4 regions of the Cupriavidus sp. 09_S30 genome follow, and region 4 is predicted to be linked to each of the others. Evidence: predicted binding sites of a transcription regulator. Region 4 holds the regulator's gene; each other region holds the start of a gene.
The links. Region 4 encodes FNR, which switches genes on or off when oxygen is low (the NO sensors DNR and NnrR bind a similar motif). Its sites were predicted from a motif close to TTGATNNNNATCAA; they were not measured.
Positions count from the first base shown of each region.

Region 1: AC1Z3O_RS13015 (fatty acid desaturase) is a predicted target of FNR. The motif match lies at 1,647-1,660, and genes of this name have one in related genera.
Region 2: AC1Z3O_RS26035 (PHA/PHB synthase family protein) is a predicted target of FNR. The motif match lies at 2,294-2,307, and genes of this name have one in related genera.
Region 3: hemN (oxygen-independent coproporphyrinogen III oxidase) is a predicted target of FNR. The motif match lies at 2,101-2,114, and genes of this name have one in related genera.

Region 1 is NZ_JBXOWI010000001.1:2,748,309-2,752,516, forward strand. Features, by position in the region: gene AC1Z3O_RS13005 (adenosine deaminase) at 1-168, shown strand, start outside; gene guaD (guanine deaminase) at 239-1,585, shown strand; gene AC1Z3O_RS13015 (fatty acid desaturase) at 1,779-2,942, shown strand; yybP-ykoY riboswitch at 3,015-3,226, shown strand; gene AC1Z3O_RS13020 (TMEM165/GDT1 family protein) at 3,280-3,864, shown strand; gene AC1Z3O_RS13025 (hypothetical protein) at 4,011-4,208, shown strand, end outside.
Region 2 is NZ_JBXOWI010000002.1:1,322,893-1,327,100, forward strand. Features, by position in the region: gene AC1Z3O_RS26030 (efflux transporter outer membrane subunit) at 1-379, opposite strand, end outside; gene AC1Z3O_RS26035 (PHA/PHB synthase family protein) at 383-2,137, opposite strand; gene AC1Z3O_RS26040 (TetR/AcrR family transcriptional regulator) at 2,387-3,082, shown strand; gene AC1Z3O_RS26045 (HD-GYP domain-containing protein) at 3,257-4,153, shown strand.
Region 3 is NZ_JBXOWI010000001.1:4,188,411-4,192,618, reverse strand. Features, by position in the region: gene AC1Z3O_RS19480 (c-type cytochrome) at 1-480, shown strand, start outside; gene hemN (oxygen-independent coproporphyrinogen III oxidase) at 580-2,037, opposite strand; gene AC1Z3O_RS19470 (ATP-binding protein) at 2,149-3,264, opposite strand; gene AC1Z3O_RS19465 (response regulator) at 3,305-4,033, opposite strand.
Region 4 is NZ_JBXOWI010000001.1:1,127,132-1,131,339, forward strand. Features, by position in the region: gene ccoG (cytochrome c oxidase accessory protein CcoG) at 1-763, shown strand, start outside; gene AC1Z3O_RS05270 (hypothetical protein) at 878-1,093, shown strand; gene AC1Z3O_RS05275 (hypothetical protein) at 1,090-1,335, shown strand; gene fnr (fumarate/nitrate reduction transcriptional regulator Fnr) at 1,417-2,142, opposite strand; gene AC1Z3O_RS05285 (sulfite exporter TauE/SafE family protein) at 2,222-2,989, shown strand; gene scpB (SMC-Scp complex subunit ScpB) at 3,590-4,208, shown strand, end outside.

The sequences.
Region 1 (4,208 bases), 1.6 Mb from region 4:
AACTGGGAAGCCGTCTTCGACGCCCTGCCGCTGGACGCGGCCGATGCCCACAAGCTGGCGCGCAACAGTTTCGAGGCGGCCTTCCTGCCGGCAGCGCAGAAGGCCGACTTCCTCGCCGAAGTGGACCACTTCTGGCGATCGCCGCCCGCCACGCCGCCCGCGGCCTGAGCGAGGCTCATTCCAAGACACCGGCGTGCCCGGGCTGCGGCCCGCGCCGCCGGCCCCTAAAGACCAAGTCATGACGACCACTCCCGCCAACCCGTCCGACGCCAGCGGCACCAGCGGCATCAACAGCACGCAGGCCGTGCGCGGCCGCGTGCTGCATTTCCAGCGCGACCCGCAGTTCCACGAGGACGCCTATCAGTACTGGGAGGACGGTCTGCTGATCATCCGCGCCGGCCGCATCGTGGCCGCGGGCGACTACGCCCGCCTGGCGGCCGAGATCCCCGCCGACGCGCAGGTGACCGACCACCGCGGCAAGCTGATCGTGCCGGGCTTCATCGACACCCACGTGCACTACCCGCAGACGGACATCATCGCCTCGCCGTCGCCGGGCCTGCTGCACTGGCTCGAAACCTACACCTTCCCCGAGGAGCGCCGCTTCGCCGATCCCGACTACGCGCGCGGCGTGGCGGGCTTCTTCGCCGACGAGCTGCTGCGCAACGGCACCACCAGCGCCGTGGTCTGGAGCACGGTGCACGCCGCCTCGGCCGACGCCTTGTTCGCCGAAAGCGCGAGCCGCAACCTGCGCATGGTCACCGGCAAGGTGCTGATGGACCGCAACTGCCCCGAGTTCCTGCGCGACACGGCCGAATCCGGCGCGCGCGAATCGGCCGAGCTGCTGTCGCGCTGGCACGGCAAGGGCCGGCTGTCGTATGCGATCACACCGCGCTTCGCGCCCACCTCCAGCGAGGCGCAGCTGGCCGCCTGCGCCGAACTGGCACGCGCCTACCCTGACGCCTTCATCCAGACCCACGTGGCGGAGAACCGCGACGAGGTCAAGTGGGCGGCCGAGCTGTTCCCCGATGCGCGCAGCTACCTGGACGTCTACGACCGCTACGGCCTGCTGCGCCCGGGCGCGCTGTACGGCCACGCCATCTACCTGGACCAGGACGACCGCCGGCGCCTGGCCGACAGCGGCGCGGCGGTGGCGCACTGCCCCACCTCCAACCTGTTCCTGGGCAGCGGCTTCTACGACTTCCACCAGTCCGACGCCAACCGGCTCAACGTCACCCTGGCCACCGACGTGGGCGGCGGCACCTCCTTCTCGATGCTGCGCACGATGAACGCCGCACACAAGGTGGCGCGCATGGGCGGCTACCACCTGACCGCGCTGCGCATGTTCTACCTCGCTACGCGCGCGGCTGCCGACGCGCTGGGCTGGTCCGACCGCGTGGGCAGCTTCGCCGCAGGCTGCGAGGCCGACTTCATCGTGCTCGACCCGCAGGCCACGCCGCTGATCGCGCGCCGCAGCGCCCGCTCCGAGACGCTGGAAGAGCAGCTCTTCGCCTTCGCCATGCTGGGCGACGATCGGGTGATCGACAGCGTCTATGTGATGGGCGAGCCGGCAGGGATGTCTCATTAGGCATTTCCGGCGCAGTCGGCCCCGCCGCAAAGCGGCGGCTGCCGTGCGCCGGCCACCTCGCTTGACCCTGGTCAACACCCCCATTCGGCGGGGCTTCTAAGCTGTCGCTTCCCGGCGCGCCTGCCGGCGCCGTGGGCAAATGCCCGCGGCGCAGCCTGATCGCGGCGCGTCCCTGACCTTGGAAGAATTCCGCATGACTGCCAAGCTGCAAGCCAGGGCCATGGAGCCCTACCCAGACACCGCCGCCGCGCCGGCACCAGGCGCGAGCCGGAAGCCGGCCCTGCCCGAGCCCATCGCCCCGGAGGCGCCACTGCCCGCGCGCAAGATCATCCGGAGCTGGCTGATCCCGCTGGGACCGCGCACCACGCCGCTGCCCGTGGCGCTGACCTTGCTCGATAGCGCGCTGTTCTTCGCCACGCTGGCCGGCATCGTGCTGATCCAGCACTGGGCCGCCAAGCTCGGACTCGGCATCGTCGCCGGCGTGCTGATCGCCCGCCTCTTCATCATCGGCCATGACGCCTGCCACCAGAGCCTGACGCCCCGGCGCGGGCTGAACAAGTGGCTGGGCCGGCTGACCTTCCTGCCGTCGCTGACGCCCTACAGCCTGTGGGAAGTGGGCCACAACGTGGTGCACCACGGCTACACCAACCTGAAGGGTTTCGACTTCGTCTGGGCGCCCTACTCGCTGGAAGAGTTCCGCGCGCTGCCGCGCTGGCGCCGCGTGTTGGAACGCATCTACCGCACCGGCTTCGGCCCGGGCCTGTACTACCTGATCGAGATCTGGTGGCTGAAGATGTTCTTCCCCAGCAAGCGCCAGATGCCCTCGCGCCGCGCCATCTTCAAGTGGGACTGTGTGCTGGTGGCGGCATTCGGCGCGGCGTGGATCGGTGCTCTGCTGTGGCTGGCCTCGGCAACCGGCCAGTCAGGCTGGATGCTGCTGATGATGGGGTTCGTCGTGCCCTTCCTGGTCTGGAACGTCACCGTCGGCTTCGTGCTCTACGTGCACCACACCCATGCCAGCGTGGCCTGGTACGAGACCAAGGCAATGTGGGCGCGCGCCCAGCCCTTCGTCTCGACCACCGTTCACCTGCGCTTCCGCTACGGCATCGGCGCGGCGCTGCACCACATCATGGAGCACACCGCCCACCACGTCGACATGAGCGTGCCGCTGTACCACCTGAAGCGCGCCCAGAGCGTGCTGGAACACGCGCTGCCCGGCCGCATCATCGTCGAGAACTTCTCCTGGCGCTGGTACTTCGACACCGCGCGCCGCTGCAAGCTGTACGATTTCAAGGCCCTGTGCTGGACCGACTTCCGCGGCCGCCAGACCAGCGAAAACGCGCCGGTGCCCGCCTGAGCACCCGGCCGCGCGCGGCCCTGTGCCGCGCGCGAACAACAGGCGGCAGTGGACTTGCCCGCGCTGCCGCCGCTATAATCCGGGCTTCCATTGGGGAGTAGCCGCTCCGCCGTCACCGTCCCGCGCAACGCGGGAGCCGGAACGCGGAGGCGTACGTCAACAGACTTGACCGCTTGCGGTTATGGCGTGCGCAGCTTCCGGACCCTGGCCCGCCTTCCGGCACGGCCCGCGTCCATGGCCTGGCGAGACCGATGACGTCGCTTTTCCGGACAGGGCCGGGGAAGGCGTGCGTCATTGGCATCTCGCAGATGCGTCCGGCCCGGTTACTTGAAGAAAAATGGAAGCCTTCCTCGTGTCCACGGGTATCGTCGCCCTCGCCGAAATGGGCGACAAGACACAGTTGCTGTCTCTCGTGCTGGCAGCGCGCTATCGCCGCCCCATTCCCATCATCCTCGGCATCCTGATCGCCACACTGGTCAACCACGGCTTTGCCGGCGCCCTGGGCGGCTGGATCACCCACATGGTGGGCCCTAGCCTGCTGCGCTGGATCCTTGGCCTGGGCTTCATTGCCATGGCGGCCTGGATGCTGATCCCCGACAAGCTGGACGACGTCGAGCAAGCCAAGCCGGTGCGCGGCGCGCTGGGCATCCTGGGCACTACCATCATCGCCTTCTTCTTCGCCGAGATGGGCGACAAGACCCAGATCGCCACCGTGGCGCTGGGCGCGCGGTTCAGCGACACGATCGTGGCCGTGGTTGCGGGCACCACCTTCGGCATGATGCTGGCCAACGTGCCGGCAGTGCTGCTGGGCGGCCGCTTCGCCGACAAGATGCCGATCGGCCTGGTGCACAAGATCGCCGCCGGCATCTTCGTGGTGCTGGGCGTGCTGGCACTGCTCAACGTCGGCGCCTCGGCGGCCTGACTTGCTTCCGCAGGCACGGAAACGCGTACTTACAACTTGTTGTCGCTACTTCGGCACCTTCACCCGTTATGTGGAGCAGCACCGGCGCAGCAGCGTCATTCGCCACGCTGCCCGGGCATAACGACCCTTGATGAGGAGAAGGACTGATGCCGAACAAGACAAGCGGCCTGCGCCGGGCCGCACAGGCCGCGGCGATCGCGCTGGCGGCGGCCGCAATATTGAGCGGCTGCGTGACTGAACGTACGGTGGTTGTCCACGAGCCGGCGCCGCCCCCGCACCAGGCAGTGCGCGTCATGCCCCCGATCGTGCACGAGGACCGCGGCGCTTCGCCCGGCTACGGCTGG
Region 2 (4,208 bases), on a different contig from region 4:
CACGCGTGCCGCCGGCCTGTGCGCTGACGGTCGGGAACAGGTCCGCGCGCCGGATCGCGTAGGCGGCACGGGCTTCCTCGACGCGCAGCACGGCGATGCGCAGGTCGCGGTTGTTGGCGAGCGCGGCGGTGATCAGCCGGCGCAGCGCCGGATCCTGGAAATACGACTGCCAGGTCACCGCGGCGGCCGCCGGCAGGGGCGTGCCGCCGCCATCCGTTTCCTGGGTCGGCTCGTAGTAGGTGCTGGCCACCGGCAGCGCGGGCTGCTGGTAGGGTGGCGCCAGCGAGATGCAGCCTGCCAGCAGCACGCTCAGCAGGGTGGCAGGCAACAGCCTCCCGGCGCATGCCGGAAGCGCCGGCAGATGCGGACGATATGGCATTGCCTACTTCTCCAGCACGTAGGTGCCCGGTGCATCGCCCAGGATTGGGTAGCCGCGGCGCGGCGCCGCCATATGCGGCGGATTCACCGGCGCGCCGGACTGGCTGTCCAGCCACGCACTCCATTCCGGCCACCAGGAACCGGCCTGCGTCGGCGCGGCCTGCAGCCATTCGTCGGGCGTCATGCTGACCTGATTGGTCGGGCGGCACAGCATGCGGTAGTTGCGGCGCGGATGACCGGGCTCGCTGACGATGCCGGCGTTGTGGCCGCCGCTGGTCAGCAAGAAGGTCAGCGGCGCCTGCGACAGGTAGTGCAGCTTGTAGACCGAGCGCCATGGCGCGACGTGGTCCGTCTCGGTGCCGACGCAGAAGATCGGCAGGCGCAGGTCGCCGATCATCACCGGCCGGCCGCCGACCGGGTAGCGGTTCTCCGCCAGATCGTTGTTCAGGAACAGCCGGCGCAGGTATTCCGAATGCATGCGCGCCGGCATGCGCGTGGCATCGGCGTTCCATGCCATCAGGTCTGACATCGGCCGGCGTTGCCCTAGCACGTAATCGTTGACCATGCGCGACCAAAACAGGTCATAGGGGCGCAGCATCTGGAAGGCGCCGGCCATCTGGCGGGCGGTCAGGTAACCGGTGCGGGCCATCTGCGCCTCGAGCAGGCTGACCTGGCTCTCGTCGATGAAGAGTCCGAGCTCGCCCGGTTCGCTGAAGTCGGTCTGCGCGCAGAACAGGCTCAGGCTGGCCAGCCGCGAGTCGCCGTCGCGCGCCATGGTGGCGGCGGCAAGCGCCAGCAGCGTACCGCCCAGGCAGTAGCCGGTGGCATGGACGCGGGCCTTGGGCACGATGGCACTGACGGCATCGAGCGCTGCCTGCACGCCGAGCGTGAGGTAGTCGTCCATGCCGACGTTGCGGTAGCTCTCGCCGGGATTCTTCCAGGACACGCAGAACACCGTGTAGCCTTGCCCGACCAGGTAGCGGATCAGCGAGTTGGCCGGCGACAGGTCCAGGATGTAGTACTTCATGATCCAGGCGGGCACCACCAGCACCGGCTCGGGGCGCACCTTGCCCGTGGCGGGGCTGTATTGCAGCAGCTCGATCAGCTTGTTGCGGAACACCACCTTGCCTGGCGTGATCGCGACTTCGCGGCCTGGGCGGAATTGCTCGGCGCCCGCCGGACCTTGGCCGGCGAGCCGCCGCATGACGTCAGTCCAGGCATGCTGCGCGCCGCGCAGCAGGTTGGCGCCGCCTTCCTCCAGGGTCCGGCGCAACGCCACCGGGTTGGTCGCGAGCTGGTTGCCTGGCGATAGCATGTCGAGCCACTGCCGGGCGGCAAAGGCCACCAGCTGGGCGTGATGCGGTTCCACCCCGGGGACGTTGCGGGTGGCTTCTTCCCACCAGTGCTGCGTCAGCAGGAAACGCTGGTGCCAGAGATTGAAGGGCCATTGCCGCCAGGCGTGGTCCGCAAAGCGGCGATCGTGCGCTGGTGGCACGATGCAGGCGCGCGCTTCGCCGGGTCCGGCGGCCAGGCAGTCGGCCAGGTAGCGGTTCAGTTCGGCGGCCTCGTGTACTACGTGCTGCGCCAGTTCGAGGCGCTTGCCGGGCGCCATCGCCAGGTGGGAGGCCCAGTCAAGCCAGGCCAGCGCGCCAGCCGCGGGTGACAGCGAGCCCGTCAGGCGCGCAAAGGCGCCGCGCGCCGCGGTGTCGAGCGCGGCCGCGGTGGCGTCGCGTTCAGGCCGTTCGGAAGATGTGCTCATACGGAATCGGCTCCAGATCTGCGCCAGCTGCGCGGCGAGCGCCGCCCGGCTGGCTGGCATTGCGGCGTCGGTGAGGCTCTCGGCCTGGCCGGCGCGCCCGGGGCACGCGTTGTCGTGTGCATGCCTGCATTGTGACGAAAAGCGCGCAGCCGAACCTTGATTGGTATCAAGCTAGTGACCGACCAGTCAGTTTCTAATGCAGGCATCCATTGTCATTGTGCACCCAGCCGGCCGAGGTGCCGTCCTGTCATGCTGCAGCAAGATCCCCACGCAATCCCAGCCACAGCGAGCGAGGCGAGCCGCCGCAAGCGGCTGCCATCCGCACTGCGCATCGAACAGATACTGGATGCCGCCCTGCAGGCATTCTCCGCACACGGCTACGCCGACACGCGGATGGAGGACATTGCGCGCGGCGCTGGCTTGTCCAAGGGTGGCTTGTATGTGCATTTCGCCAGCAAAGAGGAGGTGCTGCAGGCTCTGCTCGACAATCACCTGGCACCGCAACCGCTGGATGCCGCGGCCTTGCTCGACGGGGTGGAAACGACGCGGCAATTCGCCGAACGCTTGGTCACCCACCTCTACGGGAGCCTGGCCAATCCCGCGATGATCGGGACCATGCGGCTGCTGCTCGCGGAAAGCGCACGGGTGCCGCAGGTGATAGAACGCTGGCGGCGCGCATCGCTCGACGGCTCGCATGCGGACGTCGGCCGCTTGCTGGCGCAGGCCGTGCAGCGCGGCCTGTGCGGCCAGAGCGTGGCCATGCGCCATCCGTGGCTGCTGCTCTCGCCTATCGTGGCGACTGTCGTGATGGCGATCGTGGCCGGCCCGCTCAGCGATATCGAACTGGCGCAGCGGCGGCAGGCGCATGTGGAGATGTGCTGCGAACTGTTGGCACCGCCCGCAATTAGAGTGCCGCTTGATCCACATCAAGGCATCGGCCCATAGGTGGCCCGAATCGGCGATTTCCCGCCCGCGCGGGTTCCCGCCCGGCGCAGGGCACTGCTACACTGCGCAGCCTCGCGACGGGGCCCGGGCTTGCCCACCCTCGCGCAGACGGAAGAACGTAGCAAGCAAGAACAAGATGATGACAACAGCAGCCGCCGGCTTCGGAGGCGGCAAATGACAGTCGACGGTCGCCCCCCGAGGCCGTGCGACAACGAAGGCGGCAGGACCGGCGCTCCGATGGCGATGGCCCAGCCTAGCGCCCCGCACACGCCGCATGCCCCGCCAGCTCCGCCCACCCCGCACGCTTTGCACACCCCGCCCGTTCCGCACGCCGGGCCGGCGATCGGCAATCACCAGGCCATTGTCACGCTGGCCAGCCTGACGCTGGCCGGGTGCGCGCGCTACCCGGGCGCCTCCGGGCATCTGATCCGCACCGCGCAGATTGCTGCCTGCCTCGCCGAGCTGATGGCACTGGATACAGCCGAGCAGTTGCGCATCCGGCTGGCGACCCCGGTGCATGACCTGGGCAAGCTCGCCATTCCCGATCACGTGCTGCTCAAGCCCGGCAAGCTCGAGCCGGAGGAGTGGCGCATCATGGAACAGCACACGGAGATCGGCGCGCAAGCGCTGGCCTCCAGCACGGACGAACTGCTGCAGTACGCGGCAGTGATCGCGCGCCACCACCATGAACGCTTCGACGGCAGCGGCTATCCGGCCAGGCTCGCCGGCCATGCCATTCCCCTGGCCGCGCGGGTCGTGGCAGTGGCCGACGCATTCGACGCGATGACGGAGTCGCGCTGCTACCGGCCCCGCATGACAGAAGACGACGCCTGCTCGATCATTGCCGGCGGCAGTGGCACGCATTTCGACCCCGATGCGGTCAGCGCCTTCCTGGACGGCTTCACCCAGATCCGGCGCGCGCGCGCCGCGGCCGACGCACTGGTCGACCTGGACAGCGATACCGAGGCGGTCGCCGCCTTCTACCGCTTGACGCCGGCGGACCTCGGCCTGGCGACGCGGGTGGCCACCGACCTCGCGCAGCGCAGGCTGCGGTACGGCGCGGGCGGATAGGCATAGGGCGCAGGCGCGCAAAGCGATCACGCAAGGCCGGCTGCGGCCATTTCCA
Region 3 (4,208 bases), 3.1 Mb from region 4:
GGCGCGATGCAGGCGCGCGCCGGCACCACCCCCGACGACTATAGCGACTACGAACTGGGCCGCGCCGTGGTCTACATGGCCGACGCTGGCGGCGCCAAGTTCCCCGAGCCCGCCGCCCCGGCCGCGGCAGGTGCCACCGCAGCGGCTTCTGCGCCGGCAGGCGAGGCTCCGGCCGCCGTTGCCGCCGCACCTGCAGCTGCACCCGCTGCCGCTGCCGCAGCGGCCCCGGCAGTCGCTTCGGCCGACACCGGCAAGAAGGTCTATGAGCAGGTCTGCGCTGCTTGCCACGCAGCCGGCGTGGCCGGTGCGCCGAAGTTCGGCGACAAGGCCGCCTGGGCGCCGCGCCTGAAGGAAGGCATGGACGTCGTCCACAACTATGCGCTGAAGGGCAAGGGCGTGATGCCGCCCAAGGGTGGCTACGCCGGCGCGGACAGCGACGTGCTCGCCGCGGCCGACTACATGGCCGCCGCCGCCAAGTAAGGCCGGCGTCTTCCCCCAAGCAAAAAGCCCGCGGCATGCCGCGGGCTTTTTTGTGTCCGGTGACCGGAGCCAGCCCGGGCGCCGGGCTGCCGATACTGGCTACACCACGCGCGAGTAACGCACCAGCGGTGCGACCACAGCCTCGTCGGCGGCCACGCGCGGGCGTGCGGCATCGGCCCGCAGGTAGGCGTCGAACACCATGGCCACGCGGCGCACCAGCAGGCGCCCGAGCGGGGTCACCTCGACTCTGCCGGGAGTGTGCACCACCAGGCCATCGGCTGCGAGCCGGTCCAGGTCGGCCAGTTCCGCGGCGAAGACAGCCTCGAAATCGATGCCATGGGACGCGCCCAGCGCAGCGGTGTCGAGCACGCCGTTGCACATCAGCGCGCCGATGATCTCGCGGCGCAGGTGGTCATCGGCAGACATCTGGAAACCGCGCATCACGGGCAGGTGGCCTGCATCCAGCGCGGCGTAGTAGTCATCCAGCGTGCGTGCGTTCTGCACGTAGCGGCCTGCCACCGCGCCGATCGCCGACACGCCCAGGCCGATCTGGTCGTAGCCGGCATGGGTCGAATAGCCCTGGAAGTTGCGCTGCAGCTTGCCCTCGCGCTGGGCCACGGCCAGGTCGTCGTCGGGCAGCGCGAAGTGGTCCATGCCGATGTAGACGTAGCCGGCCGCGGTCAGCTTCTCGATGGTGGCGACCAGGATTTCCAGCTTCTCGCCCGGCGCCGGCAGCGTGGCTTCGTCGATGCGCCGCTGCGGCTTGAATACATGGGGCAGGTGCGCGTAGCTGTAGACCGAGAGGCGTTCCGGACGCATCTCCAGCACGCGCTCGATGGTGACGGCGAAGCGCTGCGCATTCTGGTGTGGCAGGCCATAGATCAGGTCCATGCTGATGGAGCGCATGCCCAGCCGGCGTGCCGCATCCACCACCATGCGCGTCTGCTCCACCGACTGCTCGCGATGGATCGCTCGCTGCACCTCGGGGTCGAAGTCCTGCACGCCCAGGCTGATACGGTTGAAGCCAAGTTCGGCCAGCAGCGCCATGCGCGCGTCGTCGACGACGCGCGGGTCGATCTCGATCGAATGCTCGCCGTGCGCGGGCAGGTCGAAGTGCGTGTGCAGCGTGTTCATCACGCTGCGCATCTCGGTCTCATCGAGGAAGGTCGGTGTGCCGCCGCCCCAGTGCGACTGCAGGACCTGCCGGCGCGCGCCCAGCCCTTCGGCCACGCGCGCGGTCTCGCGCGCCAGGTAGCGCACGTAGCGTGCGCTGCGCCCGTGGTCGCGCGTGATGATCTTGTTGCAGCCGCAGTAGTAGCAGATGTTCTCGCAGAACGGCACGTGCACGTAGAGCGAGAGCGGCGCATCCGGCGCGGCGCCGCTGTGGGCGAGCGCCGCGAGGTAGTCGGCTTCGCCGACGCCGGCATGGAAGCGGTCGGCGGTGGGATAGGAGGTGTAGCGCGGACCGTTGCCGTCAATGCGGCCGGCCAGTGCGCGGAAATCGGCCAGCGCGCGGCGGTCGACCGCGCGCGGTGCGTAAGGGGTAGGACAGGACATGGGGGCGCCCTCTGCGGACGGATTCTTGACGGCCCATGCTAGCTCCCGCGCGGCGCTAGCAGATTGACGGCGGTCAAGCCTGCATGGATTGCGCGCCCGCCGGGCGGCGCATCAGACTCTCGGCAACACCATGCGCACGCGCAGTCCGCCTTCGGTGCGATTGGCCAGCGCCAGCTCGCCGCCATGGCGCGCCACGATGTCGGCAGCGATGGACAGGCCCATGCCGACGCCGCCGGTGGCCCGGCTGCGCGAGGACTCCACGCGGTAGAAGGGCTCGAGCACGCGCGGCAGTTCCTCGTGCGGAATGCCGGGACCGTCATCGCACACGTCGATCACCACGCGCTCCGTCTCGTCGTTCAGGAGGATCCGGGCGGCGCCGCCGTAGCGGTGCGCGTTCTCGATCAGGTTGACCACCGCGCGGCGCAGTTCCGCCGGATACGCCAGCAGCGGCGCGGCCTGTCCCTCCAGCGCGACGTCCTGGCCGAGTTCGGCCGCGTCGTCGACGATGGCATGCAGCAGCGCGAGCACGTCGACGCGCTGGCGCGGCCCGCCGCTGTCGCGGTCGCGCAGGTAGTACAGGGTGGAGTCGATCAGGCCGTTCATCTCGGCCAGGTCCTGGCGCAGGCGATAGCGTACGTCGCGGTCCTCCACGCGCTCGATGCGCAGGCTCATCCGCGTCAGCGGCGTGCGCAGGTCGTGCGAAACCGCGGCCAGGAAGCGCGACTGCTGGCCCATCTGCGTGCGGATGCGCTGCTGCATGTGATTGAAGGCCACCGCTGCCGCGCGCGCCTCGACCGGCCCGGTGCCCTCATCGAGCTGGGGGGCGTTGACGTCCTGGGCGAGGCGGCCAGCGCCGCTGGCCAGCTGCTGTATCGGCCGCGCCAGCAGGCGCGCGCCCACCCACGAGGCGGCCACGATGGCCGCCAGTTGCAGCAGCAGGCCCAGTCGCGGCGGCCACAGCCCATGCAGGCGGCGCCCGTGGGGTGGCGGGGGTGGCGGGGGCATGCCCGCGGCGAAGAGATCGCCAGGCGGCGGCAAGCGGCCGGCTTCCATGCCTGGCGCGAAACCCGGACCTGCGGGCTGCGCGTGGCGCGCGTCCGCAGCGGTGGTGCTGTGTTCACGGTGCTCGAAGCCGGGGCGCGGAAAGATGCTCTCGATGACAGTCAGGCCGAGCAGGTGCACGGCCAGCATGATCGAGGCCATCACCAGGAACAGGCGCACGAACATGGTGTCGTAGCGCGCCAGCAGACTGCGAAGCGGCACGGCGTCAGCCTTCCACGGTGGCTGTGAAGACGTAGCCTTCGCCGCGCACGGTGCGGATCAGCACGGGGTCGCGCGGATCGTCGCGCAGCTTCTGGCGCAGGCGGGAGACGAGCAGATCGATGCTGCGATCGAACACGTCCAGGTCGCGTCCGCGCGCCTGGTTGATCAGCAGCTCCCGGTCCAGCACGCGGTGCGGATGCTCGATGAAGGTGAGCAGCAGGCGGAATTCCGCATTGGACAGCGGCACCACCGTGTCTTCGCCATCGACCAGCTGGCGCAGCGTGGTGTTGAGCCGCCAGTTGCCGAAGCGCACGTCGTGGCCTGCGGCCGCGGCGGACCGGCGCTGACCGCCCTGGCTGCGTCGCAGCACGGTATGGATGCGCGCCACCAGTTCGCGCATCTCGAAGGGCTTGGTCACGTAGTCGTCGGCACCGACCTCCAGCCCGACCACGCGGTCCGCCAGTTCGGCGCGCGCGGTCAGCATGATCACGGGCGTGTCGCCGTTCTCGCGGATCTCGCGGCACAGTGCAAGACCGTTCTCGCCGGGCAGCGACAGGTCGAGGATGACCAGGTCATAGGTCTTGGCGGCCATCGCCGCGCGCATGGCCGCACCGCCCTCGGCGCCGTCGGCCGCCATGCCGAAGGTCGACAGGTAGTCGGCCAGCATCGTGCGGATCTGGGTGTCGTCGTCGACGACGAGCAATTGAAGCGGAGCGGTGGCGGAGGGTTCCATTCTCATTTCAGCAAGGCGGCATGCGCCGCAGGCGCTCACTGTAGCAGCACAGCATACTCCGGCTTTGGCCGCTTTGTATCGACGCTGATACAGAGTGGCGCCCGCAGGCCGGTGGATGTACGGACACGCGTCCGCACAGTGACGAAGTGCTCAAACTGCGCACGGAAACGGGGCA
Region 4 (4,208 bases):
CGCCCGCTTCCAGAGCGTGATGGTGGACCGCGACACCTTTGTGGTCACCTACGATACGGGGCGCGGCGATCCGCGCGGCAGCCGTTCGCGCAAGGCCGACCATCGCGCCGCGGGGCTGGGTGACTGCGTCAACTGCAGCATCTGCGTGCAGGTCTGCCCGACCGGCATCGATATCCGCGACGGGCTGCAGTACGATTGCATCGGCTGTGGCGCCTGCATCGATGCCTGCAACCAGGTGATGGACAAGATGGAGTACCCGCGCGGGCTGATCCGCTACACGTCCGAGAACGCGATGCGCAAGGGCCTGACGGCCAAGTCGGCGCGCGCGCGCCTGCTGCGTCCGCGCGTGATGATCTACACAGCGATCTGGTTCGCGCTGCTGGCCGGCTTCGCGGTGTCGCTGATGTTGCGTACCCCGCTCAAGGTCGACATCATCCGCGACCGCGGCGCCCTCGGGCGCGAAGTGGAAGGGCGCTGGATCGAGAACGTCTACCGCCTGCAGGTGATCAACACCAGCGAGTCGCCGATGCGCATCGCCATCCGCGCGGACAGTGCCGAGCTTGGCCACATGACGGTGGAGTACGACGGCGTCATCGGCGAGATCGCGCCGACCTCGAACCGGCTGCTGCCGATTCGCGTGCGGGTGCCGATCGAGGAGGCGCGCCAGGGCACGCACAAGATCAACGTGACGGTGAAGGGCGAGGGTGAGCGCGAAGTCGAGATCAGCCAGTCGACCAGCTTCATCGTGCCGCGCGACCTGTAGCCTCGCGCAGGGGTAGCAGACAGGCAAGGGCGGCAGCACTGCCCTTGCCGAATGAAAGCAGTGAGCGTTTCCATGCAAGGACCCAGCCGACAACCGACTACGGAGGCCCGCTTGATGAAGCAACAAAGCAATCCCTGGTGGAAGGAACCCTGGCCGTGGCTGCTCATGAGCGGCCCGCTGGCGGCGATGGTGGCCTGTGGCTTCACCATCTGGCTGGCCATGAGCCATCCGGACAAGCCCATCGTCGAGGGCGTGAAGCAACATGGCCTGGTGGTGGAGCGGCAGGGGCCGCAACGGGCGGCGATGGCGCCGGCAGCGGGGCGGCCATGAGGGCGCGCTGGCTGATGTGGGTACTGTGGCCGGCCTTCTTGGTCGGCGGGCTGGCGACCGCGGTGGTGTTCTCGCTGGTGGACCCGAGCGACCTCAGCCTGTTCGGCCGGCCCATCGAGGCCTCGCGCGAGGCCGTCTATACGATCGGATTCCTGCTGGCGTGGCTGTTGTGCGCCCTGTCTAGCGCGTTGACGCTCTACACGATGCCGATCCGCCTGAGCGATACCGACGAACTGGAGTAGGCGATGACGGGCGCCGGCCGCGGGTGGCGCGATATGGCTTGCCGCGGGCGGCGGCCTGCCGCGCCTGCGGCGGTCGCCGCCTCAGCAGGCCTTGCCGTAGACTTGCTTGATGCCGGGCACGTCGACCAGCTTGACGTGGCGCTGGCGGATCTGGATCAGGCCGGCTTCGGCGAAACGGGAGAACAGCCGGCTGACCGTCTCGAGCTTCAGGCCGAGATAGCTGCCGATTTCCTCGCGGCTCATGCGCAGCACGAACTCGGTGGACGAGTAGCCGCGTTCGGACAGGCGCTCGGACAGGTTGACGAGGAAGGCGGCGAGGCGCTCTTCGGCGCGCATCGAGCCCAGCGTGAGCAGCATGACCTGGTCCTGCGTGATCTCCTTGCTCATCAGTCGCAGGAACTGCTGCTGCAGGGAGGGCACGTCGGCCGACAGTGTCTGCAAGTCCTGGAAGCGCATCACGCAGACCTCGGTGTCTTCCAGCGCCGTGGCATCGGAGGCATGCTGCATCTCGCCCAGGCCGTCGAGGCCGACGACCTCGCCGGGGAGGTGGAAGCCGGTGATCTGGGAGCGGCCGTCCTCCATCGTCACATGCGTCTTCAGCGTGCCGAAGCGCACGGCGTAGACCGCGCTGAGGGGCTCGCCCAGCCGATAGAGGGTCTCGCCCTTGTGGACTCGCACGCGCTCCTTGACCAGCGAATCGATCTTCTCAACGTCATTGCGATTCATGCCGACCGGTACGCACAGATGCCCCAGCGAGCAGGACGAGCAACGGGGCGACATTGCGGTGACGGGAATGGAATTGAGCAATTGGGGGCCTGTTTAAGTAAGCTGCGAGGGCACAATAAATGCATTTTACTGTGCGTAGCGATCTGAAGGGGAGTGAAAGTTGACTGTCGCAGTGTTTTTCAGCGTATTTCTGCTGGCCTTGCTGGGTGGCGTGCACTGCGCTGCGATGTGCGGCGGCATTGCGCTTGCCGTCGAGCAGCGGCGCGAGGGCATCCCCGTTGCAGTGCTGCGCAGGCCACGCGACTGGCTGTGCGAGCAACTGGCGATGCACGTGGGCCGCGTCTCTACCTATATGTTGCTGGGCGCGGCGCTTGGCGCGGTCGGCGCCGGGGCGTGGCGTGCCGACTATCTGCCCGTGCAGCGCGCGCTCTTCATTGCCGGCAGCCTGATGCTGGTGCTGTCGGGGCTCTGGCTGCTGGGCGGGCGCACGCCACAGTTCGCGGTTCTGGAGCGGCTGGCGGCGCGGGTTGCCGGCGGTGTCGCGCGAAGGCTGGGCGCCGCCACACGCGCGCGCCAGCCGGCCAGCACGCCGCTCGTGGCCGGCCGCGGGCGGCTGTTGCGCCGCTTCGGCATCGGCCTGGCGTGGGGGCTGGTGCCGTGCGGCATGGTCTATGGTGCGCTGGCCTTGTCGTTGCTTGCGGGCAACGCTTTGTCGGGGGGCTTGCTCATGGGCGTGTTCGGTCTTGGCACCTTGCCCAACCTGCTGATGCTGTCAGGCCTATCGGGCCTGTTGCGGCAGTGGTCGCGCCGGCCCTGGGTGCGCGCCAGCGCCGGCGTGGCGGTGACGGCATTCGGCGTGGCCGGTCTGGCCCGGGCCGCGGTCTTGCCGCACACCCTCGCCGAGCACGGTTTCTGCGTCGTCTTCTGAGCCGACACCGTGGTGGGTGGCCGATGCGGCTCGTGCCGGCCGAAGTGGCGGGCGCATCCCACCGACGGGGCGGTTGCAGCGCCGGCCCGGAATGCCATACAATCGGCAGAATTGCAGTATCGCGCTGGCGCAGCCGCGGTCTCGCCGGGCAGCATCACATGCTGGCCGGATTGCCTTGCCGGGCAGGATGCTCCTGGCGGCCGGGCCCCCTCGCAGCAAGCCACTCCGGTTGAAAAGATCCGGTTCAAAAGACCGGCTTGGCATTGTGTTGCGGGAAACGCGTACGCCGTGCGGTTGACTGCATCGTTCTTGCGGCCGAAAGGGTTCAGCCATTTCGTGCCATGTCGCTGCTCCAGAAGGGCAGCGCGACGCAAGAGGCCTTACGGTCGGCGCCGATGCCGGCGGCAGGGCAATTCTCCGCCGGACTGACCCGGCAACCCGAAGCAGAACAAGATGGGCGCGCGGCTTTCATGCGGATGGCATGCCGGCCGGCCGCACAATGAGATGGCGATGGCGCTTCGGCCTCGCTGAATCCGAAATTCCCGAAACCTCTGGCGTCTGCCGGAGGCAGGTGCAAAGACAGGCTGCACACATCCATATATGAATACCCAAGAGGCGAAAATCGTCCTCGAGACCGCGCTGATCTGTGCGCAGGAGCCCTTGCGTGTTGCCGACCTGCGCCGCCTGTTTGCCGATGAGGTGGGCGCCGATACCATTCGTGTGCTGCTGGAAGAGCTGCGCCAGGACTGGCAGCAGCGCGGCGTGGAGCTGGTGGCCCTGGCCAGCGGTTGGCGCTTCCAGAGCCGGCCGGGAATGCGGGAATACCTGGATCGCCTGAATCCGGAAAAACCGCCCAAATATTCGCGTGCGGTCATGGAGACGCTGGCCATCATCGCTTACCGGCAGCCCGTCACGCGTGGCGACATCGAGGAGATCCGCGGTGTCACGGTCAGCACCGAAGTGATCAAGCGGCTCGAGGACCGTGAGTGGATCGAAGTGATCGGTCACCGCGATGTTCCGGGTCGGCCGGCCCTGTATGCGACCACCAAGGCATTCCTGGACGATCTGGGGCTGCGCACGCTGGATGAACTGCCCCAGCTCGAGGATGCGCAGGCGCAGATTCAGGCCGCGCTGCTGGATCAGCAGGACATCGATTTCGAGGCGCTGGGCCAGGCTGCAGTGAACGTGGAGCGCGGGGCACTCGCGCCGGCCATGCTGG